DNA from 2 places in the Vibrio algarum genome. Region 2 is predicted to be linked to the other one. Evidence: predicted binding sites of a transcription regulator. Region 2 holds the regulator's gene; the other holds the start of a gene.

Region 1 (16,810 bases), 2.6 Mb from region 2:
AGTGAGTGAAGGCAAGATTACAGAAGCCGATGCATTACACAGCGCTGACTCAGCAAATGATTTGAGATTAATGTTGAAGACGAATAGTGGTGATGTGTCCACCAGCGCACTTGCTGGTGTCAAAATAGATATGGGTTAATTGAGTCTGCGGAATTAGCGATAATTAGTTGTAATTATCGCTAATTATTGTTTATTCATTCCATTGGGCTTCAAACCAACTCTCTAAAATAACCACTGCGGACTGGCAATCTATATTGCCTTTGCTTAACGCTTTATATCCACCCATTTCGAATAGATCTGCCCTTGCTTCAGCTGTTGAAAGTCGTTCATCATGCAGTTCGACAGCAAAGCCAAAGCGTCCATGAAGTCGGTTAGCAAATTTTTTAGCTCGTGGTGTAATGCTTTCTAAATCTTTACCGTGCAGATCTGTTGGGAGGCCAACAACAATTAGATCAGGCTGCCACTCTTTAAGTAGTTTTTCTATGTCGTCCCAATTTGGAACACCATCGTTCGCTTTAAAGGCTTTTAAGGGTGTTGCTGTACCTGTTATTTCTTGTCCAACCGCGCTTCCGATACTTTTTGTTCCGAAATCAAAAGCGATGATGGTTTTAGAATTAGAACTCATTTTGTACTCTTAGTTATATTTGTTTTTAGCTTATTCATGCATGTCCAGCATCTGCTGATAATTGAGATGGTTCAACACCGAGCATTTTTACTGCTTTCTGCCATCTTTCCTGTACCGGAGTTTCAAATATTACGATGGGGTCGGCCTCTACGGTTAACCAAGAGTTTTCCGCCAGTTCATGTTCTAACTGCCCAGCAGTCCAACCAGAGTAACCTAGAGCAACGATATAGTGTTTAGGTTCGGCTTCTGTTCCTAGGACACCTAATATATCTTTTGAGGTTGTCACACTAAGATGATCCGTCATTTGAATGCTTGATTGGTAGTTATCTTTAGGTTCATGAAGAATAAAACCTCGATCTTCCGATACTGGACCGCCACTAAGCACTGCGGCCTCTAGGCTCTCTTTGTGAATCTGCGGATGAATGGAATCTACATCCACTTTTCTCAGCATTCCTCCTACGGTTATGTCGATAGGGGAGTTGACTACTATACCCATTGCACCATCTTCATTATGTTCGCAAATATAAATCACAGAGCGATGGAAGAGAGGATCTTGCATGCCTGGCATTGCGACTAAAAAGTGGTTAGATAAATTCATATAAACTCCATTGCTCAATCTAAACGTCGAGGAAAGGGGCTGCCTGGACAGCCTATTTGACAGTCTATTTACTTGACTATCTGTTTATTCGACGTTCAATTGCATCCATTAATTTTCCTGTAATTGACACATCGAATGCAGCTTCTATTTCTTTTATACAAGTTGGACTTGTGACATTTATTTCTGTTAGTTTGTCACCAATGACATCTAGACCTACAAATATTAGTCCTTTTTCTTTCAGTGTCGGTGCAACAGCTAAAGCTATTTTTTTGTCTGTTTCACTTAATGGTCTTGCCTCACCTCGTCCGCCTGCAGCAAGGTTACCTCGTGTCTCCCCTTCGGCAGGAATACGAGCTAAGCAATAAGGCATAGGCTCGCCATCAACCACTAAAATCCGCTTATCGCCATTGCTGATATCTGGAACAAAGGTTTGAGCCATTGCGTAATTTTGACCATGATTGGTTAATGTTTCGATAATAACTGAAACATTTGGATCTCCCTGCTTCACGCGAAAAATTGAAGCGCCACCCATTCCATCTAATGGTTTTAAAATAATATCGCCATGCTCTTCTTGAAATGCCTTAATTTTTTCTGCTTTTCTGGTCACGATTGTGGTTGGTGTAAGCTCTGGGAACCAAGCGGTAAATAGTTTTTCATTACAATCACGTAAGCTTTGTGGCTTATTTACAATTAAAGCACCATTTTCTTCCGCGCGCTCTAAAATGTAGGTCGCATAAATATATTCAGTATCAAAAGGGGGATCTTTACGCATTAGTACCGCGTCTAGTTCGGAAAGCTCAATTGTTTGTTCTGCTGTGAACTCGAACCATGATGTGGGATCTTCTTTTAATGTTACGATTTTTGTATCAGCAACGGCAACACCTTGATCTAAATGGAGATCATTCATCTCCATATAGTGAATTTCGTAGCCGCGTTTTTGGGCTTCAAGCATCATGGCAAAGCTAGAGTCTTTCTTGATATTAATGGACGAAATAGGGTCCATTACTATGCCGAGTTTAATCATTGTGTTCTCCTATGTTTGAGGTCGCCGAGGTAAATTATTTAGAGTTCAAGGTTAAATTAACCAAGATCGCCAAAGCGAACCTGTAATGCGGTAATTGCCGTTAGTGCTGCGGTTTCTGTTCTTAATACTCGAGGGCCTAACAATGTCTCTTCAAATTGGTAAGACTCGGTTTTGGCTATTTCTTCTGCGGATAGACCACCTTCAGGGCCTATAAGTAGCCTGACTTTTTCAACTGGCTCTGGGAGCGTATTTATCGAATATTTGGCTCTGGGGTGAAGATTTAACTTTAGCGCATCATCCTCTTCAGCACACCATTCTTCTAATTGCATGATTGGTCGAATCAGTGGGACTAGATTTCTTCCACTCTGTTCACATGCAGCAATGGCGATCTTTTGCCACTGCTGAAGCTTTTTTCAAACCTTTTAGTGTCTAACTTAACACCACACCTTTCTGAAATAAGGGGAGTAATAGTGTTCACACCCAATTCGACTGATTTCTGAATGGTAAATTCCATTTTGTCGCCACGAGAAATAACCTGACCTAAATGGATATCTAAAGGGGATTCAATTCTATGTTCAACTTTTTCAAGTACGTCGACAAGAACGGACTTCTTAGTGACTTCTGTAATTTTGGCTGGAAACTGTGCACCTGTGCCGTCAAATAATAGGACTTCTTGACCTGGTTTCATTCTGAGTACGCGGCCAACATGGCCTGCTGCGTCATCACCAAGTGATGTGATGCCAAGATTCGTTATGATCTCTGGATGATAAATTCGAGGTAGGCGCATTGTTGGTGGTCCTGAGTATTATTTTCTGCTGATAACATGGATGCATTCTGACGAAAAAACAAGGGCCTTAAGCTAGGTTGTTTATCTTAAGCTATTCCCGTTGGTTCTAACAAACTCACTAGGATAGCTGTATTCCCGTATAAATTAATTCTTGTTTGCATTCTCGACAACTGTACTGTGTACTGCCTTTTAAAACTTTGTTGTGGCGACGAATAGTAAGTGGATAGGAGTTACATTTGCACTGATATTCAAAGGTTTGCCCTTGGACGGAAGTAACTTCAAAGCTGTGTGTGGTTTTTGCATTGAGGGAAAAGACTTGTTCCATGACTTTCTGCCACTCTTTCCCATGAGGCCTAACTCGGCCAAATAAACGAAAAGTAATTAAATGAGCTAATTCATGCGGGATTACCTCTTGCAGGAATTGCTCAGTGTTTTCGCTAAGGAGGATGGGATTAAGACGAATTTCCCAATTTTGAAAATAAGCTTTTCCTGCTACCTTCCCTCTTAATCTAAAGTTGAGCTCTGGCAGTGGAAATGTTTGATCAAAATATTGATTGGCAGTGGCAACATGGTGGGACAATGCTTTTTGTGCCTGATAAGTAAGTTCGATATTGCCCAAAAATTAACTCCTAAAAAAACGCCTCAGTATTATCTGAGGCGTTAATTATAAGGCGAATTCTACCTTGTTACTATTTAGAATTTCACAGCCCTGCAAAATCACGTAGAAGCGCGGCTTTATCTGTCGCTTCCCACGGGAACTCTTCGCGACCAAAGTGACCGTATGCGGCGGTCTTCTTATAGATTGGTTGAAGAAGGTTCAGCATTTCTTGCAGACCATATGGGCGGAGATCAAAGAACTGACGAACCGCTCTAATGATAGTATCGTGGGATACTTTTTCAGTTCCGAATGTTTCTACCATGATAGATGTTGGATCGGCAACACCGATGGCGTAGGACAACTGAATTTCACAGCGATCTGCTAAACCAGCAGCAACAATATTCTTAGCAACATAGCGGGCAGCATAAGCGGCACTGCGGTCAACCTTTGATGGATCTTTACCAGAAAATGCACCGCCACCGTGACGAGCAGCTCCACCGTAAGTATCTACGATGATTTTTCGGCCAGTAAGACCACAGTCACCCATTGGACCACCAATAACAAAACGACCCGTTGGGTTAATGAAGAAGTTTGTATCTTTGTTTAACCACTCAGAAGGAAGAACAGGCTTGATAATTTCTTCCATTACGGCTTCACGTAGGTCTGGTGTAGAAATAGAATCGCAATGCTGTGTAGAAAGAACAACGGCATCAATACCAACAATTTTACCTTGCTCATATTGAAAGGTAACTTGGCTTTTGGCGTCTGGACGTAACCAGTTTAGTGTTCCATTTTTACGAACTTCAGCTTGTTTCTGAACAAGCAGGTGAGAATAAGTAATAGGAGCTGGCATTAATACTTCAGTTTCGTTTGTTGCGTAACCAAACATAATACCTTGATCACCAGCGCCTTGGTCTTTCGGGTCGGCTTTATCAACACCTTGGTTGATATCTGGTGACTGTTTGCCAATAGTGTTTAGTACGGCACAAGAGTCCGCATCGAAACCCATATCAGAACCAACATAACCAATTTCACGAACGGTTTGGCGCGTGATTTCTTCAATATCAACCCAAGCAGATGTCGTTACTTCACCACCTACCATAACCATGCCAGTTTTTACGTAAGTTTCGCAAGCTACACGGGCTTTAGGATCTTGTTCAAGAATTGCATCAAGAACAGCGTCTGATATCTGATCTGCGATTTTATCTGGGTGTCCTTCTGATACTGATTCAGAAGTAAACAGGTGCTTAGCCATAGTAGATAGCTCCGTATTAAAACGTTAAAAAAAGATGCAAAAATGCATCTCTAAAAAATAAAATAATCAGTGTGTAAAAACGACATTGCAAATGGGCGTTTCTACATCTAGACGTCTATTTTAGTATTTGGAGTTCAAATTACAAGTTTTTTCTGAGCGAGATCATAGACTGAATGAATGTAAATTTAGGCAAATAAAATTATTTTCATCAAAAAGTGTTAAATGTTCGTGAATAATCGATAAGGAAATCGATTGCAGTCCTAATTTCGCTTTGAGAGAATAGCGCCGCTATTAATTAACCATAGTTCAGGTTAACTAGCGATTACCCTAATTATCGAATTCGCGTATCTACTCAGGAGCAGACATGCCTTCCCAACAAGAATTAGCAAATGCAATCCGTGCCCTTAGCATGGACGGTGTTCAACAAGCCAACTCAGGTCACCCAGGCGCACCTATGGGTATGGCTGACATTGCCGAAGTACTTTGGCGTGGCCACCTAAACCATAACCCACAAAACCCAGAGTGGGCTGACCGCGACCGTTTTATTCTTTCTAACGGCCACGGCTCAATGCTGATTTACTCCCTGCTTCACCTCACTGGTTACGATCTTTCAATTGAGGATCTGAAAAACTTTCGTCAATTGCACTCTAAAACACCGGGTCACCCAGAATATGGTTATGCACCGGGTGTTGAAACAACCACTGGCCCACTAGGCCAAGGTATCACTAACGCGGTTGGTATGGCACTGGCGGAAAAGTCATTAGCGGCTCAGTTTAACCAAGAAGGCCATGACGTTGTTGACCATAACACTTATGTGTTTATGGGTGATGGCTGTCTAATGGAAGGTATTTCTCACGAAGCATGTTCTCTTGCGGGTACTTTAGGCCTTGGTAAACTTATCGCGTTTTGGGATGACAATGGCATCTCAATTGATGGTGAAGTAGAAGGTTGGTTCTCTGACGACACACCTAAGCGTTTCGAAGCCTACGGCTGGCATGTTATTCCAGCGGTTGACGGTCACGATGCCGCCGCTATCAATGCGGCTATTGAAGCAGCAAAAGCAGAAACTGGCAAACCAACGCTTATCTGTACTAAAACCGTTATCGGTTTTGGTTCTCCTAACAAATCAGGCTCTCACGATTGCCACGGTGCACCGCTAGGCGCAGACGAAATCGCTGCAACACGTAAAGCACTGGGTTGGGAGTATGGTCCTTTTGAAATTCCGTCGGAAATCTATGCGCAATGGTCTGCAAAAGAAGCAGGCGCAACTAAGGAAGCGACGTGGAACGAGAAATTTGCAGCTTATGAAGCAGCATATCCAGAGCTTGCAGCTGAATTCAAACGTCGCATAAATGGCGAACTACCAGCAGAATGGGAAGCAAAAACGTCTCAAATCATTGCTGACCTTCAAGCAAACCCTGCAAACATAGCGTCACGTAAAGCGTCTCAAAATGCTTTAGAAGCGTTTGGTACTATGCTTCCTGAGTTTATGGGTGGTTCTGCGGACCTTGCACCGTCAAATCTCACCATGTGGTCTGGCTCTAAGTCCATCACACCAGAAGACGCTTCAGGTAACTACATTCACTACGGTGTACGTGAGTTTGGTATGACCGCTATCATGAACGGTTTAGCCCTTCATGGCGGTTTTGTTCCTTACGGTGCCACCTTCCTAATGTTTATGGAATACGCTCGTAACGCACTTCGTATGGCTGCACTGATGAAAGTGCAAAACATCCAGGTGTATACGCACGATTCCATTGGTTTAGGTGAAGATGGTCCAACGCACCAACCTGTAGAGCAAGTTTCATCACTGCGTTTAACGCCAAACATGAGCACATGGCGTCCATGTGACCAAGTGGAATCGGCTGTAGCGTGGAAATTTGCAATCGAGCGTAAAGATGGCCCTACGTCACTTATTTTCTCTCGTCAAAACCTCGCACAGCAAGAGCGTGATGCCGCTCAAGTGGCTGACATTGCGAAAGGTGGATACGTACTGAAAGATTGTGATGGTACGCCAGAGCTTATTCTTATTGCCACTGGCTCTGAAGTTGAATTAGTCGTTGCAGCGGCGGCGCAACTGACGGCTGACGGCAAGAAAGTACGTGTTGTTTCTATGCCTGCTACGGATGTATTTGATAAGCAAGATGCGGCTTACCGTGAAGCAGTACTTCCTGCTGACGTGAGAGCACGTGTTGCTGTTGAAGCAGGTATTGCTGACTTCTGGTACAAGTACGTTGGTTTTGACGGACGTGTTATCGGTATGAGCACCTTTGGTGAATCAGCGCCAGCAGACGAACTATTTAAGATGTTCGGCTTTACAGTTGAGAACGTAGTTAAAGCCGCGAACGAAGTGCTTGCGTAATAACTCGTTGAGAAGCCACTATTGTAACAAGAGTTGGTAAATAAAAAAACCGAGCTCAAGCTCGGTTTTTTTACACATGCATTTTTATTTATATACAGTATTATCTTTCTTCAAATAAAAAGGATGAGAGTAACGTTGATGCTAAAAATAGCGATTAATGGTTTTGGCAGGATAGGCCGTAATGTGCTGAGAGCCTTATATGAGAGTGGAAAAAACTCTCATATTCAGATAGTTGCTGTTAATGAATTAGCACTACCCGATGCGATGGCGCATCTTCTTCAATACGATACGAGTCATGGGCGCTTTGGTAAAAAAATATCTAACGATCAAGAACACCTCTTTATTCATCATGAAAATGGTGAGTTTGACTCGGTTAGAATTCTTCACTTAGCGGATATTGAATTATTACCATGGCGAGATCTACACGTTGATATCGTTTTAGATTGTACAGGCGTATATGGTAATAGAGATGATGGACTCAAACATATTGCTGCTGGTTCGAAAAAGGTGTTGTTCTCTCACCCTGGTGCAAATGATCTCGACAATACGATTATTTATGGTGTCAATCATGAGACATTATTGAAAAAGCACAATATCGTTTCAAACGGCTCCTGTACAACTAACTGTATTGTACCGATCATTAAGGTGTTAGATGAGGCGTTTGGAATCGATTCTGGCACTATCACTACGATCCATTCGTCAATGAACGACCAACAAGTGATTGATGCTTACCATCCTGATTTAAGAAGAACCCGTTCTGCTAGTCAGTCAATCATTCCTGTAGATACAAAACTTCATAAAGGGATTGAAAGAATATTTCCGAAATTTTCCAACAAATTTGAAGCGATTTCGGTACGAGTACCCACAGTAAATGTGACAGCAATGGATTTAAGCGTCACAATTAACACAAAAGTGAAAGTTAATGACGTAAATCAAACCATCATAGAGGCATCTCAGTGTACATTACGTCACATTGTTGACTATACTGAAAAACCATTAGTTTCGATCGACTTTAATCATGATTCACACAGTGCAATTGTGGATGGAACGCAAACTAGGGTTAGTGATGGTCGTCTAGTAAAAATGCTTGTTTGGTGTGACAACGAATGGGGTTTCGCCAATAGAATGCTAGACACTGCTGTTGTAATGCATTCATGCGAGAAATAGTATAAAAAATAATTTATTTACCCTGTGAAATAAATTGCTATTATATACATCTAAGCAACAGTTAAAGAATTTCTAAGTTCGGTACAATACCGGGCTAAATAAACTTTCTTAATTTATAAATCGAGAGGACAAACCATGTCTGTAATCAAGATGACTGACCTGGATCTAGCAGGTAAACGTGTATTTATCCGTGCTGACCTAAACGTACCAGTAAAAAATGGCAAAGTAACTTCAGATGCACGTATTCTTGCATCACTTCCTACTATTAAGCTATGCCTAGAAGCTGGCGCTAAAGTAATGGTTACTTCTCACCTAGGTCGCCCTACAGAAGGTGAATACGCTGAAGAGTTCTCTCTAGCACCTGTAGTTAATTATCTAAACGATGCTCTTGATTGTGAAGTGAAATTAGCAAAAGACTACTTAGATGGTCTTGAGCTAAACACCGGTGAACTTGTTGTTCTTGAAAACGTTCGCTTTAACAAAGGCGAGAAGAAAAACGAAGAAGAGCTTTCTAAGAAATATGCAGCGCTTTGTGACGTATTCGTAATGGATGCATTTGGTACGGCTCACCGTGCTCAAGCTTCAACTCATGGTGTTGGTACTAACGCTCCAGTTGCTTGTGCTGGTCCTCTACTTGCTGCTGAATTAGAAGCTCTAGGAAAAGCAATGGACAACCCTGCACGTCCGCTTGTTGCTATCGTTGGTGGTTCTAAGGTTTCTACTAAACTGACTGTTCTTGAGTCACTATCTAAAATTGCCGATCAACTTGTTGTTGGTGGTGGTATCGCGAATACATTTATCGCTGCTGAAGGCCACAATGTAGGTAAGTCTCTTTATGAAGCAGACCTTGTTGAAACGGCTCAGAAGCTAATGAAAGAGTGTTCTATTCCAGTAGCAACAGATGTTGCTTGTGCAAAAGCGTTTGATGAAAATGCTGAAGCAGAAATCAAAAATGTTGCTGATGTACAAGACGACGACATGATTTTCGACCTTGGCCCAGATTCAACAGCGGCACTTGCTGAAATTATCGGTAATGCTAAAACGATTCTTTGGAACGGACCTGTTGGCGTATTCGAATTCAAAAACTTTGAAGCTGGTACAGCTGGTATCTCAAAAGCAATTGCTGATTCAGAAGGTTTCTCTGTAGCTGGTGGTGGTGATACTCTGGCTGCAATCGACAAATTCGGTATTAAAGCCGACGTATCTTACATCTCAACTGGTGGTGGTGCGTTCCTTGAGTTTGTTGAAGGCAAAGTACTTCCTGCTGTAGCAATGCTTGAAGAGCGTGCTAAAGCATAATGATTTAAAGAGGCGGGAAAATACTCCCGCCTTTCTGTTTGCTGATGCTGGCTATTTATTGTTAGAATGCCGTGCGCGTTATGAGCAAACGATTGCAAATTTGTAAGAAATTAATTTAAAACGACAGAAAATAGGACTCATTCCATGTCTAAGATCTTCGATTTCGTAAAACCAGGTGTTATCTCTGGAGCAGACGTACAAAAAGTATTTGAAGTTGCAAAAGAAAACAACTTCGCACTACCTGCAGTTAACTGTATCGGTACAGATTCTGTGAACGCAGTGTTAGAAGCAGCAGCGAAAGCTAAAGCTCCTGTTATCGTTCAGTTCTCTAACGGCGGCGCATCATTCTTTGCTGGTAAGGGCGTTAAGCTAGAAGGTCAAGCTGCTGCTGTTCTTGGTGGTATCGCTGGTGCTAAATATGTACATGCAGTTGCTGAAGCTTATGGTGTTCCAGTTATTCTTCATACTGACCACGCAGCTAAGAAACTTCTGCCTTGGATCGACGGATTACTAGACGCTGGTGAAGAGTACTTTGCTCAAACTGGTAAGCCTCTTTTCTCTTCTCACATGATCGACCTTTCTGAAGAGTCTTTAGAAGAGAATATCGAAATTTCAGGTCAATACCTTGCTCGTATGGCGAAAATGGGTATGACTCTTGAAATCGAACTAGGTTGTACTGGTGGCGAAGAAGATGGCGTAGATAACTCTGATATGGACGCATCTGAGCTTTACACTTCTCCAGAAGACGTTGCATACGCTTATGAGAAACTAAACGCTATTAGCCCTAACTTCACTATCGCAGCATCTTTCGGTAACGTACATGGTGTTTACCAAGCTGGTAACGTTGTACTTACTCCTACGATTCTACGTGATTCTCAAGCATACTGTGCTGAGAAATTTGGTATTGCTCCAAATGCTCTTAACTTCGTATTCCACGGTGGTTCTGGTTCTTCTGAAGCAGAAATCCAAGAGTCTATCGGCTACGGTGTTATTAAAATGAACATCGATACTGATACTCAGTGGGCATGTTGGGATGGTATCCGTCAGTACGAAGCTACTAACCGTGATTTCCTACAAGGTCAAATTGGTAACCCAACAGGTGAAGCTGCGCCTAACAAAAAATACTATGATCCACGCGTATGGTTACGTGCTGGTCAAGTATCTATGGTTGCACGTCTTGAAAAAGCATTCGCTGACCTTAACGCAGTAGACGTACTATAATTCGTCCTTCTTGTTGAGAAAAACCGCTCTTAAAGAGCGGTTTTTTTATGTCAAAAAATCAATGCGGTGATGTAATACCGAACGAATACCCTCAAAATCACCTTCTCTCTTAAATAAGATACACATTCCACTCTGTAACCCTATGAAAATAATAATTTAATAGTTATCTTCTCCTTTGTATAAGTTGGTCTTATAGGTCGTGGGCGTTAAGTATTCCGAATATTTAGTTTATTTCTTATTTAATACACTGGATTTTGTGGTACTTCGTACGCTATCGTATTGCTCTGTATAAGAATATTCGGTAGTAAACTTAACGAGTTATTATTTTTGGTGAAAAATGTGTAACTTGGCTTATGACCTTTAATATTTTTACTATGTAGTGACAGAAGATAATGTGGTGCAGTGGATGTTAAGGCTGTGGTACAGATGGAAGTTAATATTAAAATTTTGAGGATATATAGATGGCGAGTGAAGACACAGTGGTTGCGGAAGTAGCCGATACTTTCTCTATGGCAGAGCAATGGTTTACAAATAATTCAGAGCTATTAATTCAGTATGGTGTAAATATTATTTCCGCGGTTCTGATTCTATTTATAGGTAATATTATTGTAAAAGCTATTGCAAATAGCGTTGCTAAAGTACTGAATAAAAAAGAGATGGATAAAGCCGTTGTCGATTTTGTTCATGCATTAGTGCGTTACCTGCTTTTTGTAATCGTATTAATAGCAGCATTAGGACGACTTGGCGTTCAAACGGCTTCTGTTGTTGCCGTTATCGGTGCGGCTGGTTTAGCGGTTGGTTTAGCTCTGCAAGGGTCTCTTTCTAACTTTGCTGCAGGTGTATTGATTGTTGCTTTCCGTCCATTTAAATCGGGTGATTATGTTGAAATCGGTGGAGTAGCAGGTTCAGTAAGTTCTATCCAAATCTTTCAGACGGTATTAACTACACCAGATAATAAGATGGTTGTTGTTCCTAATGGTGGCGTAATTGGTGGCGCAATTGTTAACTATTCTCATCATGATACTCGTCGTGTAGATCATGTTATCGGTGTCTCTTACAGCGCAGATCTTCAGAAGACGAAAGAAGTCATCACGCGAGTTCTGGAAGCTGATGAGCGTATTTTGAAAGAGCCTGGAATCACCGTTGGTGTAGTCGCTCTTGCGGATTCTTCTGTTAATTTTGTTGTTCGTCCTTGGTGTCGCACCGCTGACTATTGGGGAGTGTATTTTGATACTCTTCAAGCTATCAAAGAAGAGTTGGACAAAGAAGGTATTGAAATTCCATTCCCGCAAATGGATGTTCACCTTAATAAAGCTGATTAAGTCATCGTCATAATTGTCATAAAAAACCCCAAGTTGGGGTTTTTTTAGTTAAAAATTGATGTGAATGGGATTAGAGTCTTGAGCGCTTCGCTTCTCGAATCTAGAAAAAACGATTTGCATTGGTATTTTTAAAAGGCATTTTTTTATTCAAGATTCAAGATTCAAGATTCAAGATTCAAGATTCAAGATTCAAGATTCAAGATTCAAGGTTCAAGATTCAAGATTCAAGATTCAAGGTTCAAGATTCAAGATTCAAGATTCAAGATTCAAGGTTCAAGATTCAAGATTCAAGGTTCAAGATTCAAGATATGGATTGTTCATGTTAAAAATATTGAGTGATAAGCTCTTTGGCAAGAGAGGCGGCGATCAAGAACATAATGAGAGCAACACCAATGTCTATGCCGGCTTTTACTCTAGGCTTTGACAATGTTGTTGCAAGCTTAGCAGCAGAAATCGACAAGGCATAAAACCAGACAAAAGAGGCGGCCATTGTACCAATAGCAAAAGATATTCTATCGTTTCCTTCAAATTGACCACCAATGGACCCAAGTACAACAACCGTGTCTAAATAGACATGTGGATTGAGTAGGGATACCGCGAGCACACTTAGGATGACGCTGCGCCGACTTTTGGTGATGGCATTAACATCTAGTTTTTCGGTTTGAGAACTAAATGCACTTTTAAGGGATAAATAACCATAAAATGTAAGAAAAGCGATACCGCCAACCGTTACAGTACTTAGTAAAAGTTCATTTTGAGACAAAATGGCACCACCGCCAAAGACCCCGAGCGAGATTAATAAAGCGTCTATTAAACTGCAAAGTGTTGCGGTGGTTAGATGATAATTTCTTTTTATACCCTGATTTAGAACATAAGCATTCTGCGCACCAATGGGAATTATCATACTCGCACCTAGCCCAAAACCTTGGAACATAATCCAAAAACTCACATTTACGCCTTAAATTTATGAGAACTGCGGTAGAGCATAGTTAAAAAACACCCATAAACATAACTAATAATATTAATATATAATTAGTAAAACTAATACGCATTAGCGGGGACGTTATGAGAGGAATGGATTATCGCTGGATTGAAGCACTAGATGCCGTGGTTAATTATCGCAGTTTTGAGAAAGCGGCCCAAATATTGTGTATTTCTCAATCAGCAGTTTCTCAGAGAATCAAGCAATTGGAAAAGTGGTCTTCTCAGCCAGTTTTAGTAAGAGAGCAACCACCAAGAGCAACGCTGGTAGGGCAGAAGTTGTTAGGCCTTTATCGCAGAGTTTCGTTACTGGAGCAAGATCTCTTACCTGAACTAACTAGTAGAAACGACTTGCCGATCGATGTGTCAATTGCGACCAATGCAGATAGTCTAGCGACTTGGGTCCTGCCTAGCCTTGCTCCGCTTCTTGTTGAATCTAAGCTCGCGCTTAACTTTGTTGTTGATGATGAAAGTCGAACTTTAGAGAAGCTAAGAACAGGGGAAGTAGTAGGGGCAATATGTATAGAAGATACGTCTATACCAGGCTGTACAGCAGACTATTTGGGGGTTTCAGAGTATATATGCGTAGCTAGTCCGGATTTTTGCCAGCGTTATTTCCCTAACGGTGTTACGAGAGAGGCGTTGTTGGAGGCTCCAGCGGTTGTATTTAATCAATACGATCATATGCATGAACAATTTATTAAAAAACATTTTTCATTGTCTATTAGCAATGTTGTTAAGCATACGGTGAGAAGTTCGGAAGCCTTTGTTAGTTTGACTAGTTTAGGTGTGGCTTACTCACTGATACCTAAACTGCAAATTTGTCAGGAACTAGAACAAGGATGCTTAATTAATATTGTCCCGGAGCATAGTATCTCTAATGAGTTGTATTGGCATCATTGGCAGTTAGAAAGCGGAGTGTTAAAACAACTCTCTAACGCAATTATTCAATATGCGAAAGAAACGCTCCCACAACAGAAGTAAAACCTAACTTTTCGATGACCGAAATGAAGCTTTAATCGTTAAGATATCAAGTTATGAAGAATGACAAAGGTTATTAGAATGAAAAAACTGTTTACTTTAGCTATGGCAATTTTGTCATTTTACAGCTTTCCTTCTTGGGCTGAAAACTGGGACTTTCCTTACCTTGAGACGACGGGCTATGGACAGGTAGTTTTAAAGCCGGATATGGCTGAGTTTACTGTTAGGGTTGAAGAGTCAACGCTTACCGCCGAAAACGCTAAAAAAAGAGTGGATAGTGTCGTGAGTAAGTTTATTGAGAGATTGACTGACGCCGGGGTAAATAGAGATGAAATCACAGCAACCAACATCCATTTGTCTCCTAAATTTAGCTATCTTAAATCCGGTAAATCTGAGTTGGTAGGCTATCAGGCAACGAGAAGTATAACGGTAATGGTAAATCAGCTTGAGGACTTAAATCACTATCTAGATAGAGCATTAGACGCGGGAATAAATCGAATTGACTCAATCGAACTTAAAGTAAAAAATCAAAAAGAACATCAAATAATGGCGAGGAAGGCTGCTATTAATGATGCGAACGAAAAAGCAGAGTCATTGGCAAAGGGTTTTGATATAGAATTAGATGGAGTATGGCGCATTTCCTATAACAGTTCACATACTCAACCAACCATGATGAAAGCGATGGCAATGGATAACAATACCGGCATTTCCCCGAATGGGTACGAAGATTCGAAATTAGTTATTAGGGACAAAGTGACGGTCACATATAAATTGTCTAACTAATTTCAAATATGTAAAAGGCATCGAATTCGATGCCTTTTACATACGGAAGAAAGCGTAATTAAATTAGTGCAGCAATCGCGCTCTAATTGTACCCTCAATCTCTTTCAATTTAACAAGTGCTTCTTGCGAGCGACTTGCTTCAACATCAATAACGACATAACCCATTTCAGCATTTGTCTGAAGGTACTGACCAGCAATGTTAATCCCTTCTTCGGCGAAGATGGTGTTAATTTGAGTCAAAATACCTGGACGGTTTTCGTGGATATGTAGCAGTCTAGAAGCATTTTTATGAATAGGTAAAGATACTTCAGGGAAGTTTACTGAAGAGAGCGTTGAACCATTATCAGAATACTTAGCGAGTTTGCCAGCAACTTCAATACCTATGTTTTCTTGTGCTTCTTGAGTGGAACCACCTACATGTGGCGTTAAAATAACGTTATCGAATTTCATTAATGGAGATTCAAATGGGTCTGCATTTGTTTTTGGTTCCGTTGGGAATACATCAACAGCAGCGCCACCAAGGTGACCTGATTCAAGAGCCCCACACAACGCTGGAATATCAACAACTGTTCCGCGAGCCGCGTTAATAAAAATAGCCCCCGGTTTCATTAGTGAAAACTCTTCTGCACCCATCATGTTCTTTGTACCATCAGTTTCAGGTACGTGAAGTGAAATGACGTCACACTTATTAAGTAACTCAGCCATGGTATGAATTTGAGTGGCGTTACCCAAAGATAATTTGTTTTCTATATCGTAGAAATAAACGCGCATACCTAAGTTTTCAGCAATAATACCGAGTTGAGTACCAATATGGCCATAACCTATTATACCGAGTCTTTTACCGCGAGCTTCGTATGAACCATCTGCTGATTTTTTCCATATCCCTCTGTGTGCTAATGCATTTTTCTCTGGGATGCCACGGAGCATAAGTAAAATTTGGCCTAATACTAACTCTGCCACACTGCGCGTATTGGAGAATGGGGCATTAAAAACTGGAATCCCACGTTTTGCCGCTGATTTCAAGTTTACTTGGTTTGTCCCGATGCAGAAACAACCAACAGCAACTAACTTATTAGCTGCTTGGAATACTTCTTCAGATAAGTTGGTTCGGGAGCGAATTCCAATAAAGTGCACATCTTTTACGGCTTCTAGTAACTCTTTATCAGATAGAGAGCCTTTGTGGTATTCAATATTGGTATAACCAGCAGATTCCAAAACCTCTACTGTTGAAGGGTGTAATCCTTCTAATAATAGAATTTTAATCTTATCTTTTTCCAGTGATACTTTAGCCATTTATTCTCGTCCTTAAAATGGGGTGTTTTCGTCGGCACAAATTATAGTAATTAATGTATAAACCTTGTCTGGCGTAATCGCCAAATGATATTTCTGTACATTTTCTGACTACTAAATTATCAAAAAAACTGGCAAAAGGGTAAGAATATTACGGAATAAATAATAAAAAACGGTGCATAAATGCACCGTTTGTAGTCAAGTTACGGAAAACTTAAGATTTACTCTTCGATTTTTGCACCATTAGGTGTACCAGTAATGACGACATCGGCACCACGATGAGCGAAAAGACCAACAGTGACAACACCGGCCAATGAATTAATTTGATCTTCAAGTTGTTTTGGATTAGTGATTTTTAAACCATAGACGTCAATAATAATATTGCCATTGTCCGTTGTGACACCTTCACGGTAAGCCGGGTCACCACCTAATTTAACCAGTTCACGGCCAACATATGAGCGAGCCATTGGGATCACTTCTACAGGTAATGGAAACTCACCCATCACATCAACCGCTT
Region 2 (16,810 bases):
TGGCATAATGCGGCTTCTTCTGGGCCTGAAATCTGTGCAATCTTTTTATGACCCATTTGAGTTAGGTAATTAACGGCTTCAAAAGCTGATGTTAAATTATCAATATGAACGGTCGGCAGCTCTAACTCTGGCGCGTATTCACAAGCCATTACCAGAGGAGGAAGATTTTTTTGTTCTGGTTTGCTTACATCAAATGGTAAGTCAGTACCAAGCAGTAGCATTCCATCAGCTTGCTTAGTAAATACCAGGTTAACGAATGAGCTTTCTCTTTTTTCTGTTGGCCGCTATCACCTAGCAGAACTAAGTAGCCATGCTCCATTGCCGCATCTTCGATACCTCGAATAATCTCTGTAAAATAGGGGTCACAAATATCAGGAACAATGGTGACAATTGTTTTTGACTCATTCCGACGAAGATTTCGAGCTAGAGAATTTGGGGAGTATCCAGCTTCCAGTACAGCGTCTTCTACACGTTTTCTAGTCGATGCAGAAACTTTTTCTGGGTTCATTAAAGCACGTGAAACCGTAGCGGTTGAAACACCTGCAAGCTGGGCAACATCCTTCATTGTCGCCATAAATAATAACCTCTATATATCCAAAATGTAATAATTGTTATGTAACTGTATGTTTATGCTCTAAGTGTATTGCTTTAGAGAAATGTAATTTACGGGTAGAGTAACAAATTTTGCATATGTTGTGTGATGAATGTCTCGTTGGTGAATATAAACAAGTACAAATCATTCGCGTAACAAATGGTTAGCTCAGATCTTGAGGCTCAATATCTATAGACCAGCGTACTTTTTTGGCTAAAGGTAACAGTTGTATTGCGGATTTTGCACTGTGCAAAAGTTTTTGCATAGTGCTTCTATGTGGGGTTTGTAGTAGTAATTGCCATCGCGATTTACCTGCACGTTTTGCTAAAGGTGCAGGAGTTGGGCCCATAACCATAGAATAACCGTCAAACATAGGATTTGATTCGAGAGTGTGTCTAACCTGTCTTAAAAAGTCTTCTACTAGACTACTATTGTTGGCTTCGGCTCTAAATAATGTCAGGTAGGTAAAGGGCGGAAGCATTGCTAATTTTCTTTCTCTAAGCGCAGTGTGAGCAAAGTGATGATAATCTTTGTAGAGAAGAGCTTGCAGCAAAGGGTGTTCAGGGTGGTGAGTTTGTAATAGAACTTCACCGGGTTTACTTGCTCGGCCTGCTCGACCCGCGACTTGGATAAAGAGTTGAGCTAAACGTTCTGAAGCTCGAAAATCACTACTGAATAAAGATCCATCCACATCGAGTAGCCCTACTAAGGTTACGTCAGGGAAATGATGTCCTTTGGCAAGCATTTGCGTACCAATGAGTATTTGAACTTTGTTATTTCGAATGGTTTCTAATGCAGCCTCTAGTGAACCTTTCCTTCTTGTGCTATCACGATCAATACGTAGCGTTTTATATTCAGGAAATAGCGACTGTAGTTGCTGCTCCAACTGTTCGGTGCCTACCCCAACCGTGACTAGTTGAGTTGAGCCACATCCATGACACTGGTGTACAACAGGACGTTGAGAACCACAGTGATGACATCGCATTTCATTACTATTTTGATGGTACGTATAGTACGCATCGCATCGCTTACAATCTGCGGTCCAGCCGCATTCATGGCACATCAACGCGGGGAAAACCCTCTTCGATTTAGAAACAACATCACTTGATTTCCAGAATCTAAGTGTTTTCTCATTTCAGCGATTAAAGGGGCTGATAAACCCCCTCCAAATAAAGCCCTTTGATATCTAAAACTTTATGTGTAGCAGGGACCGCATTACCAGCTCGCTCGCTTAATATGAGGTGATGATATTTACCTGAGATAGCATTCTGTAAACTTTCGAAACAAGGCGTGGCTGACCCTAAAACAATTGGGATGTTTTCTTTGTGGGCCCTCATAATGGCTACATCTCGTGCGTGATATCTTAAGCTGTCTTGTTGTTTATAAGAGGTGTCATGCTCTTCATCAACAATAATAATGCCGAGATCCCTAAATGGAGTAAGCAATGCGGATCGGGTTCCAATCACAATACCAGCCTGTTGTTGTCGCGCGGAAAGCCAAGCATTGAGCCTTTCCGTTTCGTTCAGTCCTGAATGAATGACTTCAACAGGAACATTGAATCGTCTTTTGAACCGATTGATAGTCTGGGGCGTTAACCCTATTTCGGGAACAAGAACTAAAGCTTGTCGGCCCGAGTCCAAAATAGGTTTGATTAGATTTAGGTAAACCTCTGTTTTACCGGAACCGGTCACACCTTCTAAAAGGTAACAACCAAAGCGTCGGTTACTGTTGACAGTTGCGATTGCGACGGCTTGTTCTTCATTTAGCTTTGGTTTGTCCTCTGAGTTTTCAATCTGTTCTGGCCAAAGTGTTGCTTTAGGTTTTGTTTCAGTAGAGGAAATCCATCCTTTTTCATTTAGCGTTTTTAATACGGAGCTGGAGATTTCTTCATCTATCATTTGTTGATGGGGTATTGATCCGTTTTCAAGTAAATGCATTACTTTGGCTTGCTTCACTGCCCGACCAAAGCCACTCATTAATTGATTTTTACCTGCTTCTGTTATCTGCCATTCAATCAGCGAAGCAAATTCAGCTGACTTTCCTTTTCTTAACGCTGTTGGGAGCGCATTGCTGAGGGTTTCACCTAGAGGGTATTGGTAGAATTGACTGCACCAATTGAGCAGTGTGTAAAGGTTATCTGGCCAAATGGGTTCTACATCTAATACTTGTTTGATGCTTTTTAACTGATCGATTGGAAAGTCCGACTGATGAACCATTGCGGTAACGATACCAACAAGGGTTTGCCGGCCAAATGAGACAGAAACACGACCGCCAACGACTGGAAATTGATGAGCTTGAATTAGGTAATCAAACTTTTTGTCTAGTGGCACTGGCAAGGCAATTTGAGCTATGGATGGTCGCATTATTGATGGTTAATCAGCTAAGTGAAACGAAGGGTTAGTGTAGTTGATACGCTGCTTAATTACGAGAAATGCTGATTTTCTGGGTCATAAAGTAGTGAACTATCTAAAAAGCCTATTGGTGGGGTGTGGTACCGAAGAAGTGAACTAGGTGAAAAAAGGAGAAATTGTAGAAAAAAGATTCAAATTAGTTGATCCCAGTGCGTTGTTTCATTACTATACTGCGCCTTGACGGTATATCTATTTATACCATGTTATGTAAATACGTGTGGTGTCCGGCTTAGAATCGGATGGCGACACGGCCTATAATGAGGTTTTCCCATGAAAACAGGTATCCACCCTGAATATAAAGCAGTTAAAGCAACTTGTTCTTGCGGCAACTCTTTCGAGTTTAACTCGACTCTAGCAAAAGAATCTATCCACCTAGACGTATGTGACAAATGTCACCCGTTCTACACTGGTAAGCAACGTATCGTTGATACTGGCGGCCGTGTTGATCGCTTCAACAAACGTTTCGGTGCACTATCTAGCAAATAATTGCTATGTTGTAATTCCGAATTTAAAAGGACGCTTAGGCGTCCTTTTTTGATCGTATATCTAATAACAAAACTTTATGACGTTAATCCGTTTCGGTATAGGAAGTTTTGTTTCTATCATTTACTATCTACCCGAATACAGACGAGTACTTTTTAAAATCACCCCTGCCTAATAGAAACTGGAACTAAATCTTATGTCCGAAGACAACCAACAAGATGACTTTCGTCAACAAGCACTTCATTATCATGCTTACCCTACTCCGGGTAAAATTGCAGTAGCACTGACTAAACCAGCGGATTCAGCTGAAGATCTAGCCTTAGCATACAGCCCAGGTGTTGCTGAGCCGGTGAGAGAGATCGCACAGAATATTGATAATGTGTATAAATATACGGCAAAAGGTAACACGGTTGCTGTGATTTCTAACGGTACTGCTATCTTGGGTTTGGGCAATTTAGGTCCTATGGCATCAAAACCAGTAATGGAAGGTAAAGCATTACTCTTTAAACGTTTTGCTGGTTTAGATTCTATTGATATCGAAGTGAAACATCGCACTATTGAAGAGTTTGTTAATACCGTTTCCGCTATTGCCGATACTTTTGGTGGGATCAACCTAGAAGATATTAAAGCCCCCGATTGTTTTGAGATAGAGCGTCAGTTGATCGAACGCTGCGATGTGCCGGTATTCCACGATGATCAACATGGTACGGCTATCGTCACTGCGGCAGGCATGCTAAATGCTATTGAACTCCAAGGTAAAACACTTGCCGATTCAACGATTGTTTGTCTTGGTGCTGGTGCCGCAGCTACAGCGTGCATGGAGCTATTGATTAAGTGTGGCGCGCAGCGAGAAAAAATCTATATGTTGGATCGTAAAGGTGTGATCCATACTCGCCGAGAAGATCTCAATGAATATAAGAAAATGTTTGCGAATAATACAGATAAACGTACGTTGGAAGATGTTATTGAAGGTGCAGACTTGTTCTTAGGTGTTTCTGGCCCGGATCTATTACCTGCGGAAGCACTCAAACTTATGGCCGATAAGCCAGTGGTATTTGCATGTTCGAATCCAGATCCTGAAATAAAACCAGAAATAGCGCATCAAGTAAGAGATGATCTCATTATGGGTACTGGTCGTTCTGATTACCCAAACCAAGTAAATAATGTTATCTGTTTTCCATTTATTTTCCGTGGCGCTCTAGATGTGCGTGCAAGTGAAATAAATACAGAAATGAAACTGGCTGCGGTTGAAGCGATACGTCAACTTGCTAAAGAGCCTGTTCCTGAAGAAGTATTGAAGGCGGCAGGGGTAAGTAAGTTAGAGTTTAGCAATGAGTATATTATTCCTAAACCGATGGATCCTCGTTTACTACCTCGCGTGGCGAAAGCGGTTGCGATAGCAGCGGTAGAATCTGGCGTTGCAAGAATTGAGCTACCAAAAAATTATATGAGTTAATATCGGTTCAATATAGATGTCGTTATCACCACTTTTGTGGAGGTAACGACATCGGTTTCGTCAGGATAATAGGTATAGATAACCTTAATCGAGCAGCATTACACGAAAGTGTTATTTAGAACGACTTTTTTCAAGCTTATTATTTACTCTTCATCAAACGCTTCAAATTCAATTCCCATTTCTGTCATTAATTTTTTAACTTCAGTTGGAATATCATCAGGGCGATCTTTTCTCAAATCTTCATCTGTTGGTAATGGCTGACCTGTATATGCGTGTAGAAATGCTTCGCAAAGTAACTCGCTATTCGTTGCATGTCGTAAATTATTAATTTGACGGCGGGTACGCTCATCAGTCAAAATTTTCAAAACTTTCAGAGGGATAGAAACGGTGATCTTCTTAACTTGTTCACTCTTTTTTCCGTGCTCTGCGTATGGACTTATGTATTCGCCATTCCAATCAGCCATTGCTCACCTTTTGTCAAAATAGTCATAAAATAATTATGGAATAGAATTCTAGCGGGATTTACCGCCATAAGCAAAGACATATAGACGTCTAGAGGTATTGACGTCTCAAAAAACTAGCAGTAAAGTGTCTTGATATTGATTCTAATGTCCGGGATTCAGTTATAGTTAGCCCATAAAGAAAATAAAAACGGATTTTATCGAAAGGAAAGCCAGCTCATGACACAAAAGAAACCTGCCACTATCGCCGTTCGAACGGGTATTGAAACTGACTCTCAGTTTCATGCCGTTGTGCCTCCAATTTACTTATCGACTAATTATAGTTTTCCTAGTTTTGGTGATGTGCCGAAATATGACTACACGCGATCAGGCAACCCAAATCGAGGCATGTTAGAGCTCGCACTTTCTGAACTGGAATCAGGAAGTGGTGCAGTTGTGACAAACTGTGGTACATCAGCATTAAATTTATGGGTTTCTGCTTTTATTGGCCCCAATGATCTTATTGTGGCACCTAATGACTGTTATGGGGGCACTTATCGGCTATTTAATACGAGGGCACAAAAAGGCGACTTTAATGTTCTCTTTATCGATCAGTCAGACCAACAAGCACTTGAGTCCGCTCTGGCTAAAAAACCTAAATTGGTTCTTCTAGAAACGCCGTCAAACCCACTTGTAAGGGTTGTTGATATAGAAGAGACGTGCAAGAAAGCACATGCTGTTGATGCGTTGGTTGCAGTCGACAATACCTTTATGACACCTATATACCAAAAGCCTATAGAACTGGGTGCTGATTTTGTGATTCACTCAACGACCAAATATATAAACGGCCATTCGGACGTCATTGGTGGTGTAATAGTAACCAAGACTAAAGAGCATGCAGAAGAGCTTGCATGGTGGGGGAATTGTATTGGAGCAACAGGAACGCCTTTCGATAGCTATATGACATTGCGTGGGATAAGAACGCTAGGGGCTCGTATGAGAATACATGAAGAAAGCTCCCAAGCTATTTTAGCTTTCCTATCTAAACAGGAACTTGTCGGAACTATATATCATCCAAGCCTTCCTGAGCATCCGGGCCATGAGGTTGCTAAGAAGCAACAATCTGGTTTTGGCTCAATGTTAAGTTTTGAATTTAATGGTTCAATGGAAAAACTAAAAGAGTTTGTTGGCGCACTTACTCTCTTTTCTCTAGCAGAATCGCTTGGTGGTGTAGAAAGTTTGATATGCCATCCAGCGTCAATGACTCATAGAGCAATGGGTGAAGAAGCACTTAAAGAGGCTGGCATCGCTCAGTCTTTACTGAGATTATCGGTTGGACTGGAAGACAGTGAAGATCTAATTGAAGATCTAACAAACGCATTTAACAAAGTTCAGGAGACAGTCTAAATGACAGTTACGCGTCAACTTCACAAGTTTGGTGGAAGCAGCTTAGCTGATGCAGAGTGTTATAAACGTGTAGTTAATATTCTTGCTGAGTACTCTCAAAGTGAAGATTTAATTGTTGTGTCTGCCGCTGGGGATACGACCAACCAACTTATAAATTGGTTAAGTGCGTTAAAAAAAGATGGACGAACAGCGCATGAGTTACTTATGTCGTTACGTCATTTTCATTCGACTTTGATAGAGCAGCTATTAGAATCTCCAAATGAATTATTGGATCGTCTTCATACGGAATTTTCTGCTTTGGGTGATTTACAAATTCCATTGACTCTGGAGCAAGAAGCTCAGGTTCTCGGACATGGAGAAATATGGTCATCGAGGTTGCTTTCTGCACTTCTATCTCAAGCAGAAATGCCTGCAGTGGCAATAGATTCACGAGATTTTTTAAGGGCTGATATTGGCACGCAGCCAGAGGTAGACCGTTCAAATTCTTGGCCGCTATTAAAAGAAGTATTAGCGCAGCATTCTCAGCATCGACTTGTTGTTACAGGTTTTATGGCTAAAAATCGTCAAGGTGACACGGTTTTACTTGGTCGAAACGGATCAGATTATTCCGCTACGGTGATTGGTGCGTTAGCGGAAACGAGCCGAGTGACTATTTGGAGTGATGTATGTGGTGTATATAGTGCCGATCCTCGCAAGGTTAATGACGCGTGCTTACTTCCCCTTCTCCGACTTGATGAAGCGAGCGAATTAGCTCGATTGGCTGCACCTGTTTTACATAGTAGAACTTTGCAACCGGTCGCACAGAGTACAATGGATTTAGAGCTTAGATGTAGCTATCAACCTGAAGCCGGGTCCACTCGAATAGAGAGAGTATTGGCCTCTGGTAGAGGAGCCAAGATAGTTACCTCGTTAGATGAAGTGTTGCTTATTGAATTGTTGTTTAGTCATGCTCATGAGTTTGAAAGAGCCAAAGACGAAGTTTTACAAAGCTTGCAACGAGCGCAACTCCAACCGCTAGCCTATGAAGTTCAAGCGGATCAAGGTGAATTGCTTCTTGCTTATACCGCTGAAGTTGCTTCTGGTGCTCTTGGTTATTTACATGATGCTGCAATTGAAGCTGATATCCGTCTAAAAGAGGGTTACTCGATGGTTGCTGCTGTTGGTGCAGGAGTGACAAAAAACCCAATTCATAGCCACGGTTTTTATCAACAGCTTAAAAATGCCCCCGTTGAGTTTATGTGTGATGCAGAATCAGGCTTGAGCTTAGCCGCTGTTTTACGAACGTCAGATACCTCAGTTCTTGTACAGGGTATCCATACTCAGCTCTTTCAGGCGCAAAAACGCGTTGGGTTGGTATTGTGTGGTAAAGGAAATATTGGATCAAGTTGGCTAGAACTATTTTCTAAACAGCAAACTGAATTAGAGAAGCGTCGAGGTATGAGTTTTGATTTGATTGGCATTGTTGGCAGTCAAACCTACTGGATGGACTTTAATGGTATCGACTCAGCAAGTGTTGTTAATCGTTATGATGATGAAGCTATCGACAGTAATGGTGATGATTGGTTAGAGCAACTTAGTCATCAACAAGAATACGATGAAGTCATTGTGTTAGACGTGACTGCAAGCGAAGCGGTTTCGATGAAGTATCCTGATATTGCTGAAAAGGGTTTCCATCTTATTTCAGCAAATAAAGTGGCTGGTTCAGCTTCTAGCGACTTTTATCACAAAGTACAGGATGCTTTTACAAAAACTGGTCGGCATTGGTTCTATAACGCAACGGTTGGAGCCGGTTTACCTATTAACCATACCGTTCGCGATTTACGAGAAAGCGGTGATGAGATAACAGCACTTTCTGGGATTTTTTCTGGTACGTTATCTTGGCTTTTTCAGCAATTTGACGGTTCTGTCCCATTCAGTGAGCTTGTAGAGTTAGCTTGGCAACAAGGGTTAACTGAACCTGATCCTCGTTGTGACTTAGATGGTTCCGATGTAATGAGGAAATTGGTGATTCTTGCTAGAGAGTCAGGTTTAAAGATTGAACCTGAAAGTGTGAAAGTCGAATCTCTTATCCCCGAACAATTGAAAGATTTGTCTATTGACCAGTTTTTCGATCAAGGTCAACTGTTAAGTGAGCAGCTCGCGGAGCGGTTGGAGAAAGCGCAACGTGAAGATAAGGTTTTGCGTTATGTTGCCCGGTTACAAAGAGGTGGTAAGGCAACCGTTGGAATAGAAGAGCTAAATAGAGAACACGCATTGGCAAACTTACTTCCATGTGACAATATTTTTGCTATAGAAAGTGCATGGTATAAAGATAATCCTTTAGTTATTCGAGGCCCTGGTGCCGGCAGAGAAGTCACCGCAGGCGCGTTGCAATCAGATATTAATCGTATATCTAATTTGCTTTAGTTTTCATATTAAAATTAATCCCCATGCAAATGGGGATTTTTCTTATTTTAGTTAGGTCTTGAACAATTCTCACCAGTTACATGAAAAAAGTTCATGATCATCGTGTTGACATTGATCTCATTTCATTACATTCTACAGACATATAGACGTCTAAACGTCAAAATAATAAAACAACACAACATCTATCAGCCCCGAATGGGAGAGAACTATGAGTTATTCACACGCTAGTCATCTAGACGCCTTGAATCAGAATATTGCGGAGCTTGGTGACATTAATGTCTCTTTTGAATTTTTCCCGCCAAGCAGCGAAAAAATGGAAGAAACCCTGTGGAACTCAGTTCATCGGTTGAAAACGCTTCAACCTAAATTTGTTTCTGTTACCTATGGTGCAAACTCTGGTGAGCGCGATCGTACCCATTCCATAATTAAAGAAATAAAAGAGCAGACAGGCTTAGTGGCGGCTCCACACTTAACCTGCATCGACGCAAGCCGCGATGAGCTTGTAGAAATAGCAGAAGACTATTGGACAAACGGTATCCGTAATATTGTCGCTTTACGTGGTGATATCCCCGCTGGTGGCGGTGCACCTGATATGTACGCATCCGACTTAGTGACGTTGCTTAAATCACGTCATGATTTTGATATCTCAGTCGCGGCATTTCCTGAGGTGCATCCAGAAGCAAAAAGTGCCCAGTCAGACCTACTTAATCTGAAAAGAAAAGTGGATGCGGGTGCTAACCGCGCAATCACTCAATTTTTCTTTGATGTTGAAAGCTACCTCAGATTCCGAGATCGTTGTGTGAGTGCTGGTATTGATGTAGAGATTGTACCGGGAATTCTACCAGTATCTAACTTTACTCAAGCGTCTCGCTTTGCAGCAATGAATCATGTGAAAGTTCCAGGATGGATGGCTCAGCAGTTCGCTGGTTTAGAAGATGATCCAACAACTCGTCAATTAGTTGGTGCAAGCCAAGCGATTGATATGGTTAGAATCTTGAGTAGGGAAGGAGTAAAGGATTTTCACTTCTATACACTAAACCGAGCAGAAATGACGTTTGCGTTGTGTCATACACTCGGTGTAAGACCAACAAAATAAAGTGAACCGATAAACATAACGATAAAAGGGTTGATGTATGTACATCAACCCTTTTATGTTTTAGAAACAAAGGAATGAACTGGCTCGTCCTAATCCATTGATTCTATTTCTGCATAGACTTCTTCTGCCCAACCTACCCAAGCTTCACGTATAATTAGGTTACGTCTAAGCGTAAGACGTTCTAATTTAGCATGCCTGTCTAGTTTGGTTGGATCACCATAATAAGTTGCTTCAATCTCTTTGTAATGATTGACTAACTGTTTAGATTCACCAATAAGTGTCGAGACTTGTTCTTTGAAAGAATCCGCAGATTCTATAGCGCAAGCCATTAACTTAGCGCTGAATTCATCTCTAACAGTTGGTTGTGCTGTAGGTAGTTCAAACCACTCGCCTAATGCACGACGTCCGGCTTCTGTAATTGAATAAACTTTTCTATCTGGTTTGCCGTCTTGTGGCTGTAAAACACAAGTGACGAGTTCATTTTGAGCCATTTTATTGAGCTCTCTATAAACTTGCTGATGACTCGCTTTCCAAAAATAGCCGATACTATATGAAAACTCTTTGGTGATATCGTACCCGGTAGCATCACGAGTGCTTAAAACGGTAAGGATTACGTGTGGTAATGACATGTCTTAAATCCAATAATTAGTAATATAAAAACTCACATCTTTGAACTGCGTACGTGCTTTATGACACTCATCAATTTGCAGTTCAGAATAACGATAAATCTGCGTTTATTCGTTACTCTTATCTTCAGCCGATATTCACCTAGAAGCCTGTGGAGTTTGATTCCTTATTATTGTGCTTGTTATTAGTATAGTCGATATTTGGAGCACAATGGGGCGTAAGCATACCATTAAATTTTGTTGTGAAAATCAAAAAAAGGGGCAAATTGTCTCAAAAGGATGATAAATCTCTCAGGGTGGAGAAAAAACAGGACAATATGCTGTAAAGGTGAGGCATTATGTCCTGTTTTTGGGTTTAATTACTATCCTGTGTTGCGCATGCCAGCAGCAATGCCTGCGATTGTTACCATCAATGCTTCTTCTAGTTCGGAAGATGGCTCATCTGCTTGACGAGTCCGGTATAACAGCTCTGCTTGAAGGATGTTCATCGGTAAAACATAAATGTTACGTAATCGGATCGATTCTAGCCCCCACGGATCACTTTGCATTAAGTTTTCATTGTTCTCTACATTAAGAACCGCTTTAATATCTTTTTGCAACTGGTCTCGTAATTGATCCCCTAATCGCCAAAGTGATTTATCTGTTAGCCTTTGATCATAATAGCGTGAAATCTCAATATTCGATTTTGAATAAACCATTTCTAGCATACCAAGGCGGGTAGAAAAGAAAGGCCATTCGCGACACATCTCTTCTAATAAGTTCTGGTGACCTTTGTCGATAGAGTACTGTATCGATTCACCAGCCCCTAACCAAGCAGGTAAAACTAATCTGTTTTGGCTCCAAGAGAATATCCAAGGAATCGCTCTTAAGCTTTCAACGCCGCCGTTAGGGTTTCTTTTGGATGGTCGTGATCCCAAAGGTAACATACCAAGCTCTCGCTCTGGTGTCGCGGCCCTAAAATACGGAACGAAGTCAGGTTCACCCCTAACAATAGAACGGTACGCTTCACAGGAAACTTGTGACAGAACCTCCATTAGATCGCGCCATTCTTGTTTTGGGCTAGGAGGTGGTAACAAGTTAGCTTCAAGAATAGCACTCGCGTATCGATTAAAGCTGTTTACAGCTATATCTGGCAAGCCAAGCTTGAAACGAATCATTTCACCTTGTTCAGTGACTCGTAGGCCACCTTTTAGGCTTTTTGGTGGCTGAGAAAGGAGTGCCGCATGTGCTGGAGCCCCACCGCGACCTATTGTGCCTCCACGGCCATGGAAGAGTGTTAGCTCGATATTCGCTTCTTCACATACGCGGACTAACGCATCCATAGCACTATATTGAGCCCAACCAGCTGACATCACACCAGCATCTTTAGCTGAATCAGAATAACCAATCATGACCATTTGGTGATTTTGGATAAAGCCTCTATACCAATCTATCTCGAGTAACTGTTTGATTACGGCTTCTGAATTGTTCAAGTCATCTAGTGTTTCAAAAAGTGGACATACATCCATTCGGAACTGACAACCAGACTCTTGAAGTAGTAAGTGTACCGCGAGTACATCTGATGCAGTTCTTGCCATTGAGATGACGTAAGAACCAAATGCCTCACGAGATTGACTAGCAATTATCCTACAGGTGTCTAAAACCTCTTGAACCGGTTCAGAAGGCTGCCAGTTGCGAGGGAGGAGCGGTCGTTTTGAACTTAACTCATTGACAAGAAATGAAATTTTATCTTGTTCACTCCAATGATCATAATCACCAATACCTAAGTACCGTGTGAGTTCCGAAAGTACATCTGAGTGACGAGTACTTTCTTGACGAATGTCTAAACGTACAAGGTGGACACCGAATGCTTTCACTCGACGTAGACTATCGAGCAGTGAACCGTCAGCAATGACACCCATTCCGCATTGATGTAGCGATTGATAACAAGCGTAAAGAGGAGTCCATAACTGTTCAACATTCTCTAATATGGCTTTATTCGGAACGTCAGTTCGATTAATTTTTGCGTCTAACACTTCGAGTGTATCGGTTAACAGTGTTCTGATTTTTTTTAATACGGCGCGATAAGGTTCATGCTCTTCGCCGGCAAGTTGTCTAAGTTCGTCAGTACATTCGATCATAGATAGCTCACTGACGAGTTCATTAATATCGCCTAGATATAGATCAGCGGCTTTCCAGCGCGATAGGTGAAGAACCTCATGAGTAATCTCATGAGTCACAAATGGGTTGCCATCTCTATCGCCACCCATCCAAGAAGAAAAATGAACCGGACGAGCATCAATAGGAAGCCCTTCGCCAAGATAATCCGTCACTCGGTCATTGAATTCTCGTAAAAACTCAGGTACTGCTTCCCATAATGAATTTTCTACAACGGCAAAGCCCCATTTGGCCTCATCAAGAGGAGTTGGTCGCTCTTTACGCATATCATCAGAATGCCACGATTGAGCAATGAGCTGCTCTAATCGGCGCTCTTGTTTCACTCTTTCTCTCGAGGAAAGATCACTTAGTTCAAGCTGGGAAAGGCATTTATTAATTTTTACTAGCTTGTTGATCATAGTTCGACGAGCTATCTCAGTCGGGTGTGCAGTGAGAACCAGTTCAATATTGAGATCTTTAATAGCCTGTGCGGTTTCTAACTTACTTACACTATTCTCGGTTAGCTTAGAAAATAATGTATGGATGACGTCGGGTTCGCAAATATTTGAATCACAATGGCGTGAAATCGTATGGTATTGTTCCGCGATGTTAGTCAAATTTAGAAATTGGTTAAACGCCCTTGCTACAGGGTTTAATTGATCATCAGGTAGGTTAGAAATAACCTGTATTAGTTCTTCGCGGGCTTGTTGATCGTTTTCTCTTTCGGCAGATTTAGACAGCTGGCGTATTAATTCGACTTTCTCTAAAATTTCTTCGCCATGTGCATTTTTTATAGTATTGCCAAGTAAGTGACCTAGTGTTCTCACGTTACTTTTTAAAGCAGCATATTTCTCGTTCATTTCCTTTCTGCCTCGTAATTTAATTACAGTATATTTTCGTCCTAAAGATACAATCTAGCGAATATCTGTGCTTAGAGTCAAATAAAGACAAAGACACAATGGCTTTAATGGTTTTAAATTGACTGTGATCATTTCTAAAACTCATTAGGTTATAGAGTTGTGAAATTTTATTTCACAACTCTATACATTACACAGAAGGTATTCAGCGAGCAATAAGACCTTATAACTAAAGACTAGAAGCAATATTGGCGAATTGCTTTGGAAAGAATGTTAATTGTAGGGTCGATAAATTCGAAAGCTAAAAATTCATCTGGTTGATGAGCTTGGTCAATAGATCCTGGTCCAAGAACCAATGTTGGGCATAATTGTTGTAAGAAAGGCGCTTCAGTACAGTAGTTTACGGTTTCAGAGTTCATTTCACATATGGTTTCCATTCCCGAAACAAAACTATCATCCTGTGAACACTCATAACCCGGAATAGGTTCATGCAGTGGACGAATCTCAATACGGTTTGGCCATTTGGCTTTAACTTCTTTTAGTGCGCCTTGGAGCATGTTGTCCAGACCATCAAGGCTTATTCCAGGAAGAGGACGTACATCATAATGAAGCTCGCAGCAGCCACATATACGATTAGCGCTATCGCCGCCATGTATATGCCCTAGATTTAGAGTGGGTGACGGAATGGCAAAGCCTGGATGATGATACTCTTTAACCAACTTATTTTTCAGTTGCATCAGTGCGTACATCACCTCATGCATTATCTCGATTGCGTTAACTCCCAACGCGGGGTCTGAAGAGTGGCCGGATTTACCCGTTACTCGTATCGCATTTGCAACATGTCCTTTATGCCCTCTAATTGGTACTAGGCTTGTTGGTTCGCCAATAATGCAATAATCTGGTTGTATTGGCGCTTCGTCGGTAAAGTGACGAGCGCCAAGCATGGTCGTTTCCTCATCACATGTAGCGAGTATATAAAGAGGTTTTGTCTGATTTTGCCAATCTATGTTTTTGACCGCTTCAATAATGAAGGCAAAAAATCCTTTCATGTCCGCTGTGCCTAAGCCATAAAAGCGATTATTCGCTTCTGTTAGTGCATGTGGGTCAAAATTCCATTGGCCTTGATCAAAAGGGACTGTGTCGGTATGTCCCGCTAATAATAGACCGCCCTCACCTTGTCCCCGTTTCGCGATTAGATTACATTTTCCTTTCTCAACTTCGACCACATCCACTTCGAAGGACATTTGCCTTAACCAGTCAGCCAATAGTTCAATGACTTGGCTATTTCCTTCATCCCAACTGGGGTCGGTTGAACTGATAGAAGAGGTCGAAATGAGCCCTTTGTATACATCGATAAATTTAGGTAATTGCATATTATCTTCGCTTCCCCTATTGACAGATAACCCTTAAGACGTTAAAAAGCATATTAAATCATTATTTGTGAATAAAAAACCGAATAATGACGTTTTTTGAGTATGAATAGTCAAGTTTGACTGTTGTTAGTTACCCAAGTATTTGGATAAGTCAAGATGTTAAAAACCACAATTATTGGTGCAAGCGGTTATACAGGAGCTGAGTTAGCTCTTATGGTTACAAGACACCCTGAGCTAACGCTATCAGGATTATATGTTTCCGCCAATAGTGTAGACGCGAATAAGAAAATCAGCACATTACATGGCAAGCTGTCCGGTGTCGTTGATATGAAGGTTCTACCACTAACTGATGTTGAAGCGGTAGCAAAGGCGTGTGATGTTGTTTTCTTAGCGACGGCGCACGAAGTTAGCCACGATTTAGCGCCTGAATTTTTAGCGCAAGGTTGTCAGGTTTTCGACTTATCTGGTGCGTATCGCGTTCAATCTGAAGGTTTCTACCCTAAGTTTTATGGCTTCGACCACAAACATACAGAGCTTCTGAACAGCGCTGTTTATGGGTTGGCTGAGTGGAACGAAAAAGAGATAAAAAATACTGACCTGATTGCTGTAGCAGGTTGTTACCCAACCGCCTCCCAGTTAGCCATTAAACCTCTAGTAGAAATGAATATGCTGGATCTCAATCAATGGCCAGTTATTAATGCGACAAGTGGTGTTACTGGTGCGGGTCGAAAATCGAGTATGACCAACAGTTTTTGTGAAGTGAGCTTGCAGCCTTATGGGTTGTTCACTCATCGTCATAAGCCTGAAATTGCTTCACATCTTGGTTGTGACGTCATCTTTACACCACATCTCGGTAACTTTAAAAGAGGCATTCTAGCTACGATCACTATGAAGCTCGCTACTGGTGTTACAGCTGAAGACGTAAATAACGCGTTTGAAAAAGCTTATCAAAATAAACCAGCGGTTCGTTTAAAGCATGAGAGTATCCCTAGAGTACAGGATGTAGAATTTACTCCTTTCTGTGATATCGGATGGAAGGTAGAAGGGGAGCACGTCATTGTAGTTTCCGCTATCGATAACCTATTAAAAGGTGCGTCTAGCCATGGGATGCAGTGTTTAAATATTCGTAACGGTTTTGAGCCGCTTACTTCACTTTTGTGAGAATTAATATGAATCAAGATCTAAAACCATTAGTGATTAAACTAGGCGGCGCAGCACTTTCATGTTCTGACACTCTAGGTAAACTTTTTAATGCGATTGAAAGCTACCAAAATCAGGCGAACAGAGAGTTAGTTATCGTTCATGGGGGTGGTTACCTTGTTGACGAGTTAATGGCAAAGTTACAGCTAGAGACAGTAAAGAAAAATGGTTTGCGTGTTACGCCTTATGACCAAATCCCAGTTATAGCAGGTGCATTGGCAGGTACTGCCAATAAATTGCTGCAAGGTGAAGCGGTTAGAAATGGTCTTAAAGCAGTTGGTCTTTGTTTAGCGGATGGTGGCTTGTGCAAGGTTGAAGAATTGGACC

What was found. Region 2 encodes MetJ, which represses methionine synthesis genes. Its sites were predicted from a motif close to TTAGACNTNTANANGTCTAA; they were not measured.
Region 1: metK (methionine adenosyltransferase) is a predicted target of MetJ. The motif match lies at 4,987-5,006, and genes of this name have one in related genera.

Annotation. Positions count from the first base shown of each region.
Region 1 covers NZ_JAQLOI010000001.1:3,224,021-3,240,830, reverse strand. The annotation lists gene PGX00_RS15130 (PilT/PilU family type 4a pilus ATPase) at 1-139, shown strand, start outside; gene ruvX (Holliday junction resolvase RuvX) at 191-625, opposite strand; gene PGX00_RS15120 (YqgE/AlgH family protein) at 660-1,223, opposite strand; gene gshB (glutathione synthase) at 1,300-2,247, opposite strand; partial or broken gene rsmE (16S rRNA (uracil(1498)-N(3))-methyltransferase) at 2,304-3,034, opposite strand; gene PGX00_RS15105 (SprT family zinc-dependent metalloprotease) at 3,153-3,653, opposite strand; gene metK (methionine adenosyltransferase) at 3,736-4,887, opposite strand; gene tkt (transketolase) at 5,252-7,249, shown strand; gene epd (erythrose-4-phosphate dehydrogenase) at 7,388-8,416, shown strand; gene PGX00_RS15085 (phosphoglycerate kinase) at 8,552-9,715, shown strand; gene fbaA (class II fructose-bisphosphate aldolase) at 9,860-10,936, shown strand; gene mscS (small-conductance mechanosensitive channel MscS) at 11,398-12,258, shown strand; gene PGX00_RS15070 (LysE/ArgO family amino acid transporter) at 12,581-13,207, opposite strand; gene PGX00_RS15065 (LysR family transcriptional regulator ArgP) at 13,324-14,223, shown strand; gene PGX00_RS15060 (oxidative stress defense protein) at 14,302-15,003, shown strand; gene serA (phosphoglycerate dehydrogenase) at 15,067-16,296, opposite strand; gene rpiA (ribose-5-phosphate isomerase RpiA) at 16,515-16,810, opposite strand, start outside.
Region 2 covers NZ_JAQLOI010000001.1:648,494-665,303, forward strand. The annotation lists partial or broken gene cytR (DNA-binding transcriptional regulator CytR) at 1-574, opposite strand, end outside; partial or broken gene priA (primosomal protein N') at 756-2,955, opposite strand; gene rpmE (50S ribosomal protein L31) at 3,274-3,489, shown strand; gene PGX00_RS03290 (malic enzyme-like NAD(P)-binding protein) at 3,683-4,942, shown strand; gene metJ (met regulon transcriptional regulator MetJ) at 5,086-5,406, opposite strand; gene PGX00_RS03300 (O-succinylhomoserine (thiol)-lyase) at 5,623-6,789, shown strand; gene PGX00_RS03305 (bifunctional aspartate kinase/homoserine dehydrogenase II) at 6,790-9,195, shown strand; gene metF (methylenetetrahydrofolate reductase) at 9,404-10,291, shown strand; gene PGX00_RS03315 (PadR family transcriptional regulator) at 10,381-10,920, opposite strand; gene ppc (phosphoenolpyruvate carboxylase) at 11,280-13,913, opposite strand; gene argE (acetylornithine deacetylase) at 14,147-15,283, opposite strand; gene argC (N-acetyl-gamma-glutamyl-phosphate reductase) at 15,440-16,444, shown strand; gene argB (acetylglutamate kinase) at 16,453-16,810, shown strand, end outside.